DNA from 2 places in the Vibrio sp. DW001 genome. Region 1 is predicted to be linked to the other one. Evidence: predicted binding sites of a transcription regulator. Region 1 holds the regulator's gene; the other holds the start of a gene.

What was found. Region 1 encodes MetJ, which represses methionine synthesis genes. Its sites were predicted from a motif close to TTAGACNTNTANANGTCTAA; they were not measured.
Region 2: a site for MetJ is predicted at 3,008-3,027, ahead of metE (5-methyltetrahydropteroyltriglutamate--homocysteine S-methyltransferase). Genes of this name have one in related genera too.

What each region holds. Positions count from the first base shown of each region.
Region 1 is NZ_CP091975.1:3,526,383-3,533,389, forward strand. Features, by position in the region: gene L3V77_RS16110 (bifunctional aspartate kinase/homoserine dehydrogenase II) at 1-2,045, opposite strand, end outside; gene L3V77_RS16115 (O-succinylhomoserine (thiol)-lyase) at 2,046-3,212, opposite strand; gene metJ (met regulon transcriptional regulator MetJ) at 3,430-3,750, shown strand; gene L3V77_RS16125 (malic enzyme-like NAD(P)-binding protein) at 3,907-5,166, opposite strand; gene rpmE (50S ribosomal protein L31) at 5,344-5,559, opposite strand; gene priA (primosomal protein N') at 5,879-7,007, shown strand, end outside.
Region 2 is NZ_CP091975.1:2,494,154-2,501,160, reverse strand. Features, by position in the region: gene dcuC (anaerobic C4-dicarboxylate transporter DcuC) at 1-249, opposite strand, end outside; gene metE (5-methyltetrahydropteroyltriglutamate--homocysteine S-methyltransferase) at 627-2,933, opposite strand; gene L3V77_RS11305 (BCCT family transporter) at 3,411-4,991, shown strand; gene L3V77_RS11300 (3'-5' exonuclease) at 5,060-5,776, opposite strand; gene L3V77_RS11295 (DUF294 nucleotidyltransferase-like domain-containing protein) at 5,780-7,007, opposite strand, start outside.

The DNA.
Region 1 (7,007 bases):
TCCGGTTCAATCGTCAACCCTGACTCACGCGCCAAAATAATGAGTTTGCGCATTACATCTGACCCGTCTAAGTCGCAACGAGGATCTGGTTCCGTTAACCCTTGTTGCCAAGCCAATTCAACCAATTCGCTAAATGGGATAGACCCATCAAACTGTTGGAAAAGCCACGATAGAGTACCTGAAAATATGCCAGAGAATGCGGTGATTTCATCGCCACTTTCGCGCAAATCGCGAACCGTATGATTGATCGGTAACCCTGCACCCACGGTTGCATTATATAGCCAATGACGCCCTGTTTTTGCAAATGCATCCTGTACTTTATGGTAAAACTCACTTGAAGCAGAGCCCGCCACTTTATTGGCAGAAATTAGGTGTAAGCCTTTTTCAGCAATATCGGGGTATTTCATTGATACCGCTTCACTCGCCGTCACGTCTAATACGATTACCTCATCATACTCTTGTTGGTGACTGAGTTGCTCTAGCCATTCATTACCATCACTTTCTATTGCTTCATCTTCATAACGACTAAGTACACTCGAGGCCTCAATACCGGCCATATTCATCCAATATGTCTGGCTACCCACTACACCTATTAAATCAAAACTCATACCTCGACGTTTTTCTATTTCACCTTTCTGTTTAGCGAATAGTTCGAGCCAACTAGAACCGATATTGCCTTTACCACATAAAACCAAACCAACTCGCTTTTGTGCCTGAAAGAGTTGAGTGTGAATTCCCTGAACTAAAACAGAGGTGTTAGACGTACGTAAAACGGCCGCTAAGCTCAAACCCGATTCCGCTTCACACATAAATTCGACGGGTGCATTTTTTAACTGCTGATAAAAGCCATGGCTATGAATCGGGTTTTTCGTTACACCAGCACCAACAGCGGCGACCATTGAATAGCCTTCTTTAAGCCGAATATCTGCCTCCGTTGCCGAGTCATGTAGATAACTAAGGGCACCAGATGCGACTTCTGCTGTGTAAGCAAGAAGCAGCTCGCCTTGATCCGCTTGGACTTCATAAGCCAACGGTTGTAATTGAGCACGTTGGAGTCTTTGTAACACTTCTTCTTTGGCTCTTTCAAATTCATGTGCGTGGCTAAATATCAGCTCAATAAGCAAAACTTCATCAAGGGAGGTCACTATCTTTGCCCCTCTACCCGAAGCCAGTACTCTTTCGATTCTGGTTGAGCCGGCTTCTGGTTGGTAACTACATCTAAGCTCTAAATCCATTGCACTTTGGGCCACGGGTTGCAGTGTTCTGCTATGTAACACAGGTGCCGCCAACCTAGCTAGCTCACTGGCCTCATCTAAGCGTAGAAGAGGCAATAAACAGGCATCATTAACCTTTCGAGGATCGGCACTATAGACACCGCAGACATCGCTCCAAATGGTCACTCTATCAGCTTCCGCTAATGCACCAATGACAGTGGCAGAGTAATCAGAACCATTTCGGCCAAGCAAAACCGTATCCCCTTGACGATTCTTGGCCATAAAACCTGTAATCACTAATCGGTGTTGAGAATGCTGTGCCAATACTTCTTTCAATAATGGCCATGAGCTTGAACGATCAACCTCTGGTTGCGTGCCGATATCCGCTCTCAAAAAGTCACGTGAGTCGATAGCAACTGCCGCCATTTTTGCTTGACACAAGAGTTGTGAAAGCAACCTTGAAGACCACACTTCACCAAGCCCAAGAACCTCGGCTTCTTGCTCTAATGTTAATGGGGCTTGTAAATCACCTAGGGCAGAAAACTCGGTATGAAGATGCTCCAACATTTTATTGGGTTCATCCATTAACTGCTGTATCAAATCCGACTGAAATCGACGCAATTCCATCAATATTTCATGTGCCGTTCGTCCATCTTTCTTTAGAGCACTCAGCCAATGGATGAGTTGATTGGTCGTGTCTCCAGCCGCAGAAACAACAATTAAATCTTCACTTTGAGAGTACTCGGCAAGAATATTCCTTACTCGTTTATAACACTCTGGATTGGCTAAACTACTTCCACCAAATTTATGAAGTTGGCGCATAACGGTCATTTAAACTGTCTCCTGAACTTTTTTAAATGCATTATCAAGATCTTCGATAAGGTCTTCACTATCTTCTAGCCCAACCGATAGCCTTAACAGTGTTTGTGCTATTCCCGCTTCTTTTAAGGCCTCTTCACCCATTGCTCGATGTGTCATCGAGGCAGGATGACAGATTAAGCTTTCTACGCCACCAAGCGACTCTGCTAGTGAAAAGAGCGATAAAGCGCCAACAAACTCTTTGAGCTTATCCATCGGGCCATTAAAATCAAAACTCAACATAGAACCAAACCCAGATTGCTGCTTTTTCGCAATTTCGTGGCCCGGATGATCTGGCAAACTTGGGTGATATATAGTGCCTACAAGGTCCTGTTTTGAGAGAAAAGCTAGGATCTCTCGAGAACTCTCTTCATGAATTCTCATCCGAGCACCTAAAGTTCGTATGCCGCGTAACGTCATGTAGCTATCAAACGGCGTACCTGTCGCCCCAATACAGTTTCCCCACCACGCAAGCTCTTCAGCATGTTCTTCTGTCTTGGTGACGATAACTCCCCCAATCACGTCCGAATGACCATTAATATATTTGGTTGTAGAGTGAATCACAAAATCTGCACCTAGATCTATAGGCTTTTGGTATATAGGTGTCATGAAGGTATTATCGACTGCGACCAGCGCACCAACAGCGTGCGCTTTCTCGCACGTTTCTTGAATATCAACCACTCTAACCAATGGATTAGACGGCGTCTCTAGTAGCACCAGTTTCGGTTTTTTAGCTAATGCTTCATCCAGTGCGCTTAGATCGGACTGATCAATAAATAAAACGTTAAAGTCCCCTTTTTGAGCCCGAGTATTAAAAAGTCGGTAGGTACCGCCGTAACAATCATTCGGTGCAATAATAAGGTCATCAGGCCCAATAAAAGTAGAAACCCAGAGGTTTAACGCCGACGTTCCGCAATTAGTCACTACCGCACCCTTTCCCGACTCAAGATCGGAAAGGGTTTGCTCTAACATGCCCCGATTTGGATTTCCTGAACGGGTATAATCATATTTAGGCACATCACCAAAACTTGGAAAGCTATAATTGGTAGACAAGTAAATTGGAGGCACAACGGCATGAAACTGAGAGTCAGATTCAATGCCCGTTCGAACGGCGATAGTGGCGGGTTTCTTTTGTTTCATGTGCTAGCTTTCCTTTGCGATCAATTCAGTTATCATTTTTCTTTATCCGCTAACTATAACTGAATCTCGAACGTTAGAATTAATAACAAGACACTTTACTGGTAGTTTTTTAAGACGTCAATAGCTCTAGACGTCTATATGTCTTTGCTTATGGCAGTAAATCCCGCTAGAATTCTATCCCATAATTGTTTTATGACTATTTTGACAAAGGTGAGCAATGGCTGATTGGAATGGCGAATACATAAGTCCATACGCAGAACATGGAAAAAAGAGTGAGCAAGTTAAGAAGATCACCGTTTCCATCCCTCTGAAAGTTTTGAAAATTTTGACTGATGAGCGAACTCGTCGTCAGATAAATAACCTACGACACGCAACGAATAGCGAACTGCTTTGCGAAGCATTCTTGCACGCTTATACGGGTCAACCATTACCAACAGATGAAGATTTGAGAAAAGATCGTCCTGATGATATTCCAACTGAAGTTAAAAAATTAATGACAGAAATGGGAATTGAATTTGAAGCGTTTGACGAAGAATAATTAACCAGTTGGGAAAGTACTTCACCCAATTGAATTAATTGCACAAGCGCGATTACTTTTCTATTTACTTAATACTCATAACCCCGTCATTCCTGTTTTCTCAGGAATGACGGGGTTATGAGATAAAAAATCTATGTCTTCTATTTTGAAGCGCTTTTAGCACATGTAGTTCTCTGGTAGTTCAATTCTCGCAACACCAGACTCTACTGCGGCTACCGCGACGGCTCTGGCAACACGTGGAAGCAAACGTGGGTCCATTGGCTTTGGTATAATATACTCTTTACTGAACTCAAGTTTACTTACCCCAGCAGCCTTCAATACACCTTCCGGTACAGGTTCTTTAGTCAATTGACGAATCGCTTCAACTGCGGCCAATTTCATCTCTATGTTTATTTCACTTGCACGCACATCTAACGCGCCACGGAAAATAAACGGAAAGCAGATAACATTGTTTACTTGGTTTGGATAGTCTGAACGACCCGTCCCCATAATTAAGTCATCTCTGACTTGGTGTGCAATCTCGGGTTTAATTTCAGGATCTGGATTTGAGCAAGCAAATACAACGGGTTTATCAGCCATCAATTTCAATGCTTCAGCTGGTAACAGATCTGGCCCTGATACACCTAAGAACAGATCAGCACCTTCAATAACATCCTCCAACGTACGTTTGTCTGTATTGTTGGCGAACATTTTTTTATATTCATTTAGATCTTCGCGACGAGTATGGATAACACCCTTGCGATCCAACATGTAGATTTTCTCACGCTGAGCGCCACATTTAATCAGAAGTTCCATACATGCTGTAGCGGCAGCACCAGCACCAAGACAGACGATGGTTGATTCCTCAAGCGTTTTACCTTGAAGCTCTATGGCATTAAGCATGCCTGCTGCTGTAACAATTGCAGTACCATGTTGGTCATCATGAAACACAGGTACATCACAACGCTCGATAAGTTGACGTTCAATCTCAAAACAATCCGGGGCTTTAATATCTTCTAAATTGATACCACCAAAGGTATCCGCGATGGCTGCGACGGTGTTTACAAACTCTTCAGTAGTCCGGTGCTTAACTTCAATATCGATGGCGTCTAAATTAGCAAACCGCTTAAAAAGCAGAGCTTTACCTTCCATCACTGGCTTTGACGCCATTGGACCTAAGTTACCTAAACCTAAAATAGCAGTACCATTAGATATGACAGCAACCGTATTACCCTTTGCCGTGTACTTGTACACGTTATCAACATTCTGTGCTATCTCCCGTACTGGCTCGGCAACGCCGGGGCTATATGCCAGCGCTAGATCTTCAGCAGAATCGGCAGGTTTAGTGAGTGCTATCGCCGTCTTACCTGGAGTCGGGTAAGCGTGATAATTAAGTGCTTGTTGACGAAAGTCATCTTGTTGGGTGTCTTCGGACATCAGATTTATTTCCAGTTGTAATTGGCAGGGGAGGTTTTTGGTATTCAGATAGATAGTAAATGATCGCGACAAAACTTCCTACATAGAAAAAGGTTTAAGTCATAAAGTTTATTTTACTGTGAGATCAAAAAAAGGACGCATAAGCGTCCTTTTTTATTCGGAATTACAACATAGCAATTACTTGCTAGATAGTGCACCGAAACGTTTGTTGAAGCGATCTACACGTCCGCCAGTATCAACGTTACGTTGCTTACCAGTGTAGAACGGGTGACATTTGTCACATACGTCTAGGTGGATAGATTCTTTTGCAAGAGTTGAGTTAAACTCAAAAGAATTACCGCAAGAACAAGTTGCGCTAACTGCTTTGTATTCTGGGTGGATACCTGTTTTCATGGGAAAACCTCATTATAGGCCGTGTCGCCATTCGATTCTAAGCCGAACACCACACGTATTTACACAAATTGGCATAAATTGATATACCGTCAAGGCGCAGTATACTAATGAAACACGCCATTGGAATCAACTTATTTGAATCTTTTTTCAACAAATTCTTCTTTTCGCGCCTAAATGACTCGCTCTGCGCACATTTTTGTCTACCACTTCCCCCTCGTAGTATGACACTTTCGTTCCAGCCAATGAGCATCTCTCGTAATTACATTGCGCATCAACTACACTATCCCCCTCGTTTCATTAAGCTGACTACTCATCAATAATGCGTCCAACCATTGCTCAAATTGCCCTACCAGTGCCGCTAGACAAGAGGTTTGATTATCTCATTCAAGCTCATCAATTTCCGGTTATCGGTGGTCGTGTATCCGTTTCATTTGGTAGGCAAACACTTGTTGGAATAGTTACTGCAATGGTTCATCAATCTGATTTCCCAATAAATCAACTAAAAAGCATCAAGCAAGTATTAGATGTCGAGCCTATTTGGCCTGATAACCTTTACACACTTCTTAATTGGTGCAGTCAATTCTACCAGTACCCTTTGGGCGAAACTCTTAGTAATGCGCTACCAACGGCTCTAAGAAAGGGCAAAGCTGCTGAATTTGCCTCGCTTATAGAATGGCAGATCACTGAAACGGGCAAAAATCAATTAATGAGTGGTCTTGGTCGCGCCGTGAAACAAGCCAAGGTAATGCACTTACTTGAAAATGGTCCGATAACACATCAGCAAATGATTGATGAAGCGATCTCCAGTTCAGTGTTAAAAACCTTGGATGAAAAAGGTTGGATTGTTTCTACAGAAACAAAACCCAAGACGGCTCGTTGGCCTGAGGAACTAGAAAATGCAGGTGAAAAACCAAAATTAAACGAAGAACAAGCGGTCGCTATCGCCACAGTAAACAGCAATAACAACTTTGGTTGTTATCTATTAGAAGGCGTAACAGGATCTGGAAAAACAGAGGTTTATCTGAATCTAATCAAACCTATTTTAGACGTTGGCAAGCAGGCCCTGGTTCTGGTCCCCGAGATAGGACTCACACCACAGACCATCAATCGATTTAAAAGAAGGTTCAATGTTCCTGTTGCCGTTATTCATTCTGGATTAAATGATACAGAAAGGCTCAATGCTTGGTTATCAGCAAGAGATAAACAAGCCGGCATTGTTATCGGTACCCGATCCGCATTACTGACTCCGTTTAAAGATCTCGGCATTATTATTGTTGATGAAGAGCACGACACGTCTTATAAACAACAAGATAGCTTGAGGTATCACGCTCGAGATGTGGCCATAATGCGAGCACATAAAGAAAATATCCCTATTGTTTTAGGCTCGGCCACGCCTTGCTTTGAAACCTTGCAGAATGCCATATCAGGCAAATATCATCATCTTATAT
Region 2 (7,007 bases), 1.0 Mb from region 1:
AAGCAACATGATTTGCATGCCTAAACCACCACCACGATGTTTTAGCATAAACTTGATGAATTCTAGTGAATCTGTGAAATAATTACCTGTTGAAGCGATTTTGGCCGGTAAAACCGTATGGCCAAGTATACCTGTTAAGATAAGGAGCAACAAACCCGCTGTAAGCAGTATCCCTGCTGGTCTGTAACCTTTTACAATGAAGTAACCCACTCCGATTGTTATTACCAATCCAATGATTAGTTCTAGCATTTCTACCTCTGCAATAAATTAAGAAAAAGTCTTTTCGAGGCGAAATTAAAGCACTTACGCATTAAATTCCGTGATCTATATTAAGTATTTTTGCATCTTTCTGCTCAATTTCACCTTACGCGATGGCGCCCACATTTTCAGCTGCTTTTTTTAAAATAACTGGAAGATAATAACGTAACTCTTTCACGAAAAAAATGAAATGTAAACACAATATTGCAACTATTAAGCAACATTTTAACCCTATAAACATGAGGGGTAATTTTCCTATTTTATTCGTTTGAAAGGAGCATGGGATGGATATATCGTATTATATCCATCCCATGAGTGTCTTTTATCAAGGAAGAGGCGAGTACTGACGGATGTATTAAGTTTTTTGCTTATGACAATTCAATACGCAGTGTTTTTGCGGCAGAAACTAGGTTTGCAAGCGCGGCTTCAGTTTCAGGCCAGTTACGCGTTTTCAAGCCACAATCAGGGTTTATCCATAAACGTTCAACTGGGATTTTTTCTGCGGCTTTCTTCATCAAATTCACAATCCATTCTTCAGAGGGAATGTTTGGTGAGTGTATATCGTAGACGCCGGGACCAATTGCATTTGGATAATTAAACGCTTCAAATGCTTTCAGAAGTTCCATATTAGAACGAGAGGTTTCGATTGTAATGACATCGGCATCTAATGCGGCGACGGAATCAATAATTTCATTGAATTCGCTATAACACATGTGAGTGTGAATTTGAGTCTCTGGATTAGCACCTGCAGCCGAGATCTTAAACGCGTCTACCGCCCATTCCAGATACTCAGCATGGCGACTCTTTTTAAGCGGTAGGCCTTCACGAATGGCAGGTTCATCTATTTGTATAATGTTAATACCTGCATCTTGTAAATCTGACACCTCGTCTCGTAGCGCGAGTGCCAACTGATTTGCGACCTCTTTGCGTGAGATGTCCTCTCGTGGAAATGTCCAACATAGAATGGTCACTGGGCCTGTTAACATCCCTTTCACTTTCTTGGTCGTTAATGATTGAGCATAAGTGGACCACTCAACGGATATTGGTTTTTCTCGTTCAATATCTGCGATCACTATCGCCGGTTTCACACAGCGTGAGCCATAACTTTGTACCCAACCAAACTTCGTTGTTTGGAAACCTGATAAGTTCTCAGCAAAGTACTCTACCATGTCATTACGTTCTGCTTCTCCATGAACCAATACATCTAGACCTAGCGCTTCTTGACGTTCTATCGCATCGGCAATGTGCCCTTTCAAGGTTAGTGCATAATCCGATGTTGATACTTGACCGGTACGAAAGGCGTTACGTTGGACGCGAATTTCACTTGTTTGTGGGAAAGACCCAATCGTCGTTGTTGGAAGTAATGGTAAACCTAAAACGTCAGATTGACGTGCAGAGCGTTCGGAATATGGTGCACTTCGTTCTGCGAGCTCTTTGGTAATAGAACTGAGACGGTTTTTAACCTGTGGCTTATTTACTTGCAATGAACTTTTACGTGAGACAATAGGTTGACTGTAAGTTTCACAATGTAAAATGGCCTTTTGGTCCCCATCAAGAGCGGCACCCAACACACTGACTTCGGTTACTTTCTGTTTTGCGAACGCAAACCAACTTTTCACTTCTTCATTAATCTGGTCTTCTAATCCCAGATCCACTGGGCTATGTAAAAGTGAGCAGGAGCTTGCTATCCATAATTTATCACCGAGCTTTTCTTTTACGGGCTGGAGTTTAGTTAACTGAGAAGCGAGATCGGTACGCCATACATTGCGACCATTGATGACACCCGCAGAAAGAACCCAATCATGCGGCAATTTTCTTAATACTTCATCGAGCTGCTCTGGTGCGGCTGACAGATCAATGTGGAGGCCATTAACAGGAAGTTTAACGATCTGGTCAAGTGTGTCTGTTACCGTATCAAAATAGGTTGTTAATAGGATTTTAAGGTCGCTTTGTAGTGCTTGATAGGCGACTTCAAAGGAATTAGACCACGGTTCGTCTAGTTCAAGAGAAAGAATTGGTTCGTCTATTTGCACCCATTCAATACCTAGCTTAGAAAGCGTTGTCAAAATAGTTTGATAAGCGGTTAATAAACGAGGTAACAATGACAAACGGTCAAAACCTTCGTCTACTTCTTTACCAAGATAAAGGTAGGATATGGGTCCGAGGAGTACCGGTTTTACTTTATGATTTGCTTTTATCGCTTCCTCTATTTCATCAAACAGTTGTGGCCAACTTACCTGAAAAACGTCATCTTTGCTGAATTCAGGGACAATGTAATGGTAATTAGTATTGAACCATTTTGTCATGTCTGATGCTGCTTTATCTTTTTTTGTATCAGAATTTCCACTACAGCATATAGATTGCGTTTTCGATTGGCCGCGGGCAATACGAAACAGGGTATCAAGGTCAGGGTTAGCTTCTTTGTGTCGCTTGGGTTCGTGTCCAAGAAGAAGTGTGGTGGTGAGTACATGATCGTACCATGCAAAATCACCTGCGGCAGCAAAGCTTAAATTCGCGTCAGCTTGGACTGCCCAGTTTTGACGCCTTAATTTACGGCCTACCGCTTTTAGATCGGATTGATTACTTTCACCTCGCCAATATTTTTCTAGAGCAACTTTTAATTCTCTTTGTTCTCCAATACGTGGGTAACCTAAGATATGAGTTGTCGTTGTCATGTGTCTATTCCTTATGTGTTGAGTTTATGTTTTAGAATGTCCATTCTTACTTTTTTATTGTGTTTACATCCATTAGGGATGTCTGGACGTCCAAAATATTACTCTAAACGGAATCATGAACAATCTCTAAGTATTCATCTTGATTATTAGTATTTTGCATGATTAGTGACTTCGGTTGATTGTTGCGGCTATAGGTTGTTGTTTTGTTGGATTTAAATGCCTGTTTTATAAGTAATCATTAGTAATGTAATCAGTGTTTTTGATGATTATTATGCTAGGTTGGATAAGACATAGAGCGAGGTGAAAATCGCTTGTTTAGCTACACAGAGAGACGGCAAATCGAAGAAAAATCAGGAACATTTACATAGCAACTTGCGTTAGAATTAGTCTGTTGGGGTAACAATTTTAGAAAGTACGACTCGAATGAAGTACACTAGACCCTCACAATCAAATGGAAATTTTTCTAAATGAGGACCAATGGATACCAAAAAAGATAAATACAGTATTAATAATACCGACTACACGGTCGGACAAGATAATATTCAAAAGTGGGGTTTTGATGTACATAATCCTGTTTTTGGGATCAGCGCTTCCTTAATCGGCCTCTTTTTAATTGCGATCTTGCTGGTTGAACCGGAAACATCAAAGTCCATATTGGACGGGTTAAAGTGGCAAATAATTGGTGCTTTTGATGGCCTATTTATGTGGTCAGCCAATATTTTTGTCGTTTTTTGCTTGGCAATGATTGTTTCGCCATATGGTAAAATCCGTATAGGGGGAGATGAAGCCAAAACCGATTATACGATGATGTCATGGATAGCAATGCTATTTGCGGCAGGTATGGGTATCGGTCTAATGTTCTGGGGAGTTGCAGAACCAGTTGCGTACTTTACCGGATGGTACGAAACGCCACTCAATGTTGCTGCTAACACACCAGAAGCGGCCAAGCTTGCACTTGGTGCAACCATGTTCCACTGGGGACTTCACCCGTGGGCAATTTATGGTGTTGTCTCTCTTTCTCTTGCATTCTTTGCGTACAATAAAGGCTTGCCGCTCTCTATGCGTTCGGTCTTTTATCCGATTCTAGGCGACCGTACTTGGGGTTGGCCGGGACATATCGTTGACATTTTAGCCGTACTTGCCACTTTATTTGGTCTTGCTACATCACTTGGACTTGGCGCTCAACAAGCAGCCAGTGGATTTCACCATGTATTCGGTATTGATAATGACTTAACGTTGCAAGTTATTATTATCTTCGTTGTGACTTTATTAGCGGTTGTTTCAGTGGTTCGTGGTATTGATGGTGGCGTAAAAATCATCAGTAATATCAACATGCTTTTGGCGCTAGCGTTATTGGTGTTTGTTGCCATGTTGACTGCTGCAGTGTCTATGGGGACCATACCGACTACCGTCATGGGGTATATTGAAAACATTATTCCGTTAAGTAATCCAGTTGGTCGTGAAGATCAAGCTTGGATGCATGGTTGGACTGTTTTCTATTGGGCATGGTGGATCTCATGGTCACCTTTTGTCGGCATGTTCATTGCTCGCATCTCACGTGGCCGTACTATTCGTGAATTCGTGACGGCAGTATTGATTGTTCCAACGGTAGTTACGACGCTTTGGATGTCGGTATTTGGTGGTGTGGCAATCAATCAGGTTGTTAATAACATCGGTACGTTAGGTGAAAAAGGATTAACAGAAGTACCGCTTGCCATGTTCCAAATGTTTGATGCACTGCCAATGTTGGGCAGTACTCTGTCTATTTTGGCCGTTGTGTTAGTGTTGGTCTTCTTTGTGACGTCATCCGATTCCGGTTCATTGGTTATTGATAGCATCACATCAGGTGGCAAAGTGGATGCACCCGTTCCTCAACGCGTATTCTGGGCATTGGTTGAAGGTGCTATTGCTGCGGCTCTTGTTTGGGTGGGTGGTACTGAAGCTATTCAAGCCTTGCAAGCCGGCGCTATTTCGACCGCCTTACCATTCACCATTATTTTGTTGGTGATGTGTGTAAGTTTGCTTATGGGCTTACGGACCGAGAAACGTCCTTATTAATTCTCTGAATTGATAGATAAAAAAAACCGAGTGATTAATTGGCACTCGGTTTTTTTATCACTAAAATGTCATAACCAAAGTTTATTGATGGGCGTTTCGGGGCTAAAATGGTAATGAATTTGCGCTTGCAATAACTCGGCAGTCGCAATGGCATCGGTTAAGGCATCGTGCGGAGGGTAGGTGGGTAGGTTATAACGTGTTCGGCTATTGGCAAGTCGAATCGAAATTGGACGAGTGTTTTTAAACCAATCTATGATCTTTTTTGGTTGAGTTTTTTGAATGTCTGCTTCAATTTGCATGGTATCAATAACTGGAAAAACAATACCTTCATTAATCAAACCGCGAAGCGCTGCGTCAAAAAAGTCACGTTCTATTCTGCGATAATGTACCACCACAACCTTTCCAGCTAGCTCATCCAATAACTGTTCCAAAATACGCAACAAATCAGGTGCACCTTTTAAATCGGAATGGGTAATACCATGAATTATTATCGAATCTTCTTGGAGTTTGTCTTCTGGTGTGACAAACCAGTGTTTCGCTGATCTACAAGCAATTCGTTGTAAGGTAAAAGGAACTAAACCAATACTTATGATGCTATTTTGATTGGCATCTAAACCCGTAGTTTCGAAATCTAAGGCAACGAATTCTATGTCCTTAAGTTGCGTGTCACCTTGGTAAGTGCTGGTATTATAAAAATTGGTTAGCCGGCTATCTTTACTCTCTGACGACTTTATATGTAAAAAAGCCTTCCAGTTTAAGATCTCTTGGTAATTGAGATTTTGCATTGGTTACCCCTTCATGCTATTTGCACTGTAGCGGAACTTTAAAAAGTTTTGGGCACTGCTTAAGACCAAAAAGGCATCTTTTAGATTACGTCTTTCAAAATCTGACATGTTTTCAGGTTCAATATTGTTGTCGGGTTCTTGCTCTGCTTTAATGTCTAATGCTTGGTGACGAATACGGACCAAGGAGATGAATTCCATCGCATGTTGCAGGTCTTTACCTTTTGATGGAGGTAAGATCCCTGCTTCGATGATGTCTTCTAATCGATCAAATGAATTCTGAGATTGGGAGCCAATAGCAAGAGCATGAACACGGATCAGATCGGCTAAAGGTGCCGTACCTCGTCTTTTTAAATTAATGGAGTTGTTATGACGTCCATCTTTTTCCATCACAAAGTCTTTAAAGAAACCTAGCGGTGGTGTCCGGTTTATTGCATTTCTCGCAAGGCAGGCCAAGAAACGGTTATTCTTTTTCGCTTTTCTAAGGATAAACGCATTTAATTGTTCCGCCCATTTTGGTCTACCATACACACCGTAGAGATCGAAAAAGATGGAGCAATTAAGCAGCGTTTTTGGGTTCGGATTCTCTATCCAACTAGAAAAACACTCTTCCCACTGAGACTGCGTTTTTCGATATTCAGGATTCGTTGCCATAATGTCACCCGTGCAATAGGTATAACCGCATGCGGCTAAACCATCACAAACATAGGTAGCAAGCTCTTTAAAGTAGTCACCATGTAACGACTCTTGGTATTCATTATCGAGAATAATAGCATTGTCTTGATCGGTAACAATAAGCTGTTCGTCACGCGCCATAGAGCCTAATGCTAAGAAGCAATAAGGCACGGGCGGTGGCCCAAGTTTCTCTTCGGCCAGTTCAAGAAAGCGTTGCTTAAAACTTCTACCAATTTCCGACATGGCTCGCCCCACCATGTGTGAGTTAGCGTCTTCATTGACCATACGGACAAAACAATCTTTGAGTTGATTCGATAGTACAATCAAGTCTTCAATGCTGTTTTGCTGAAAAATACTGCTGACAATCAACAGGCTATTTTGAGATTCATAACGAATGATGTCGGTAACTTCAATAACACCAATCGGTTGTTTGTTTTTTAGAATGGGCAGGTGATGAACGTTGTAACGAAGCACGAGTAACATGGCTTCAATAATATAGGCGTTGTGGTCTAAAGAGATAAGTTCTGTAGACATCACTTCAACCACTTGAGTATCGACA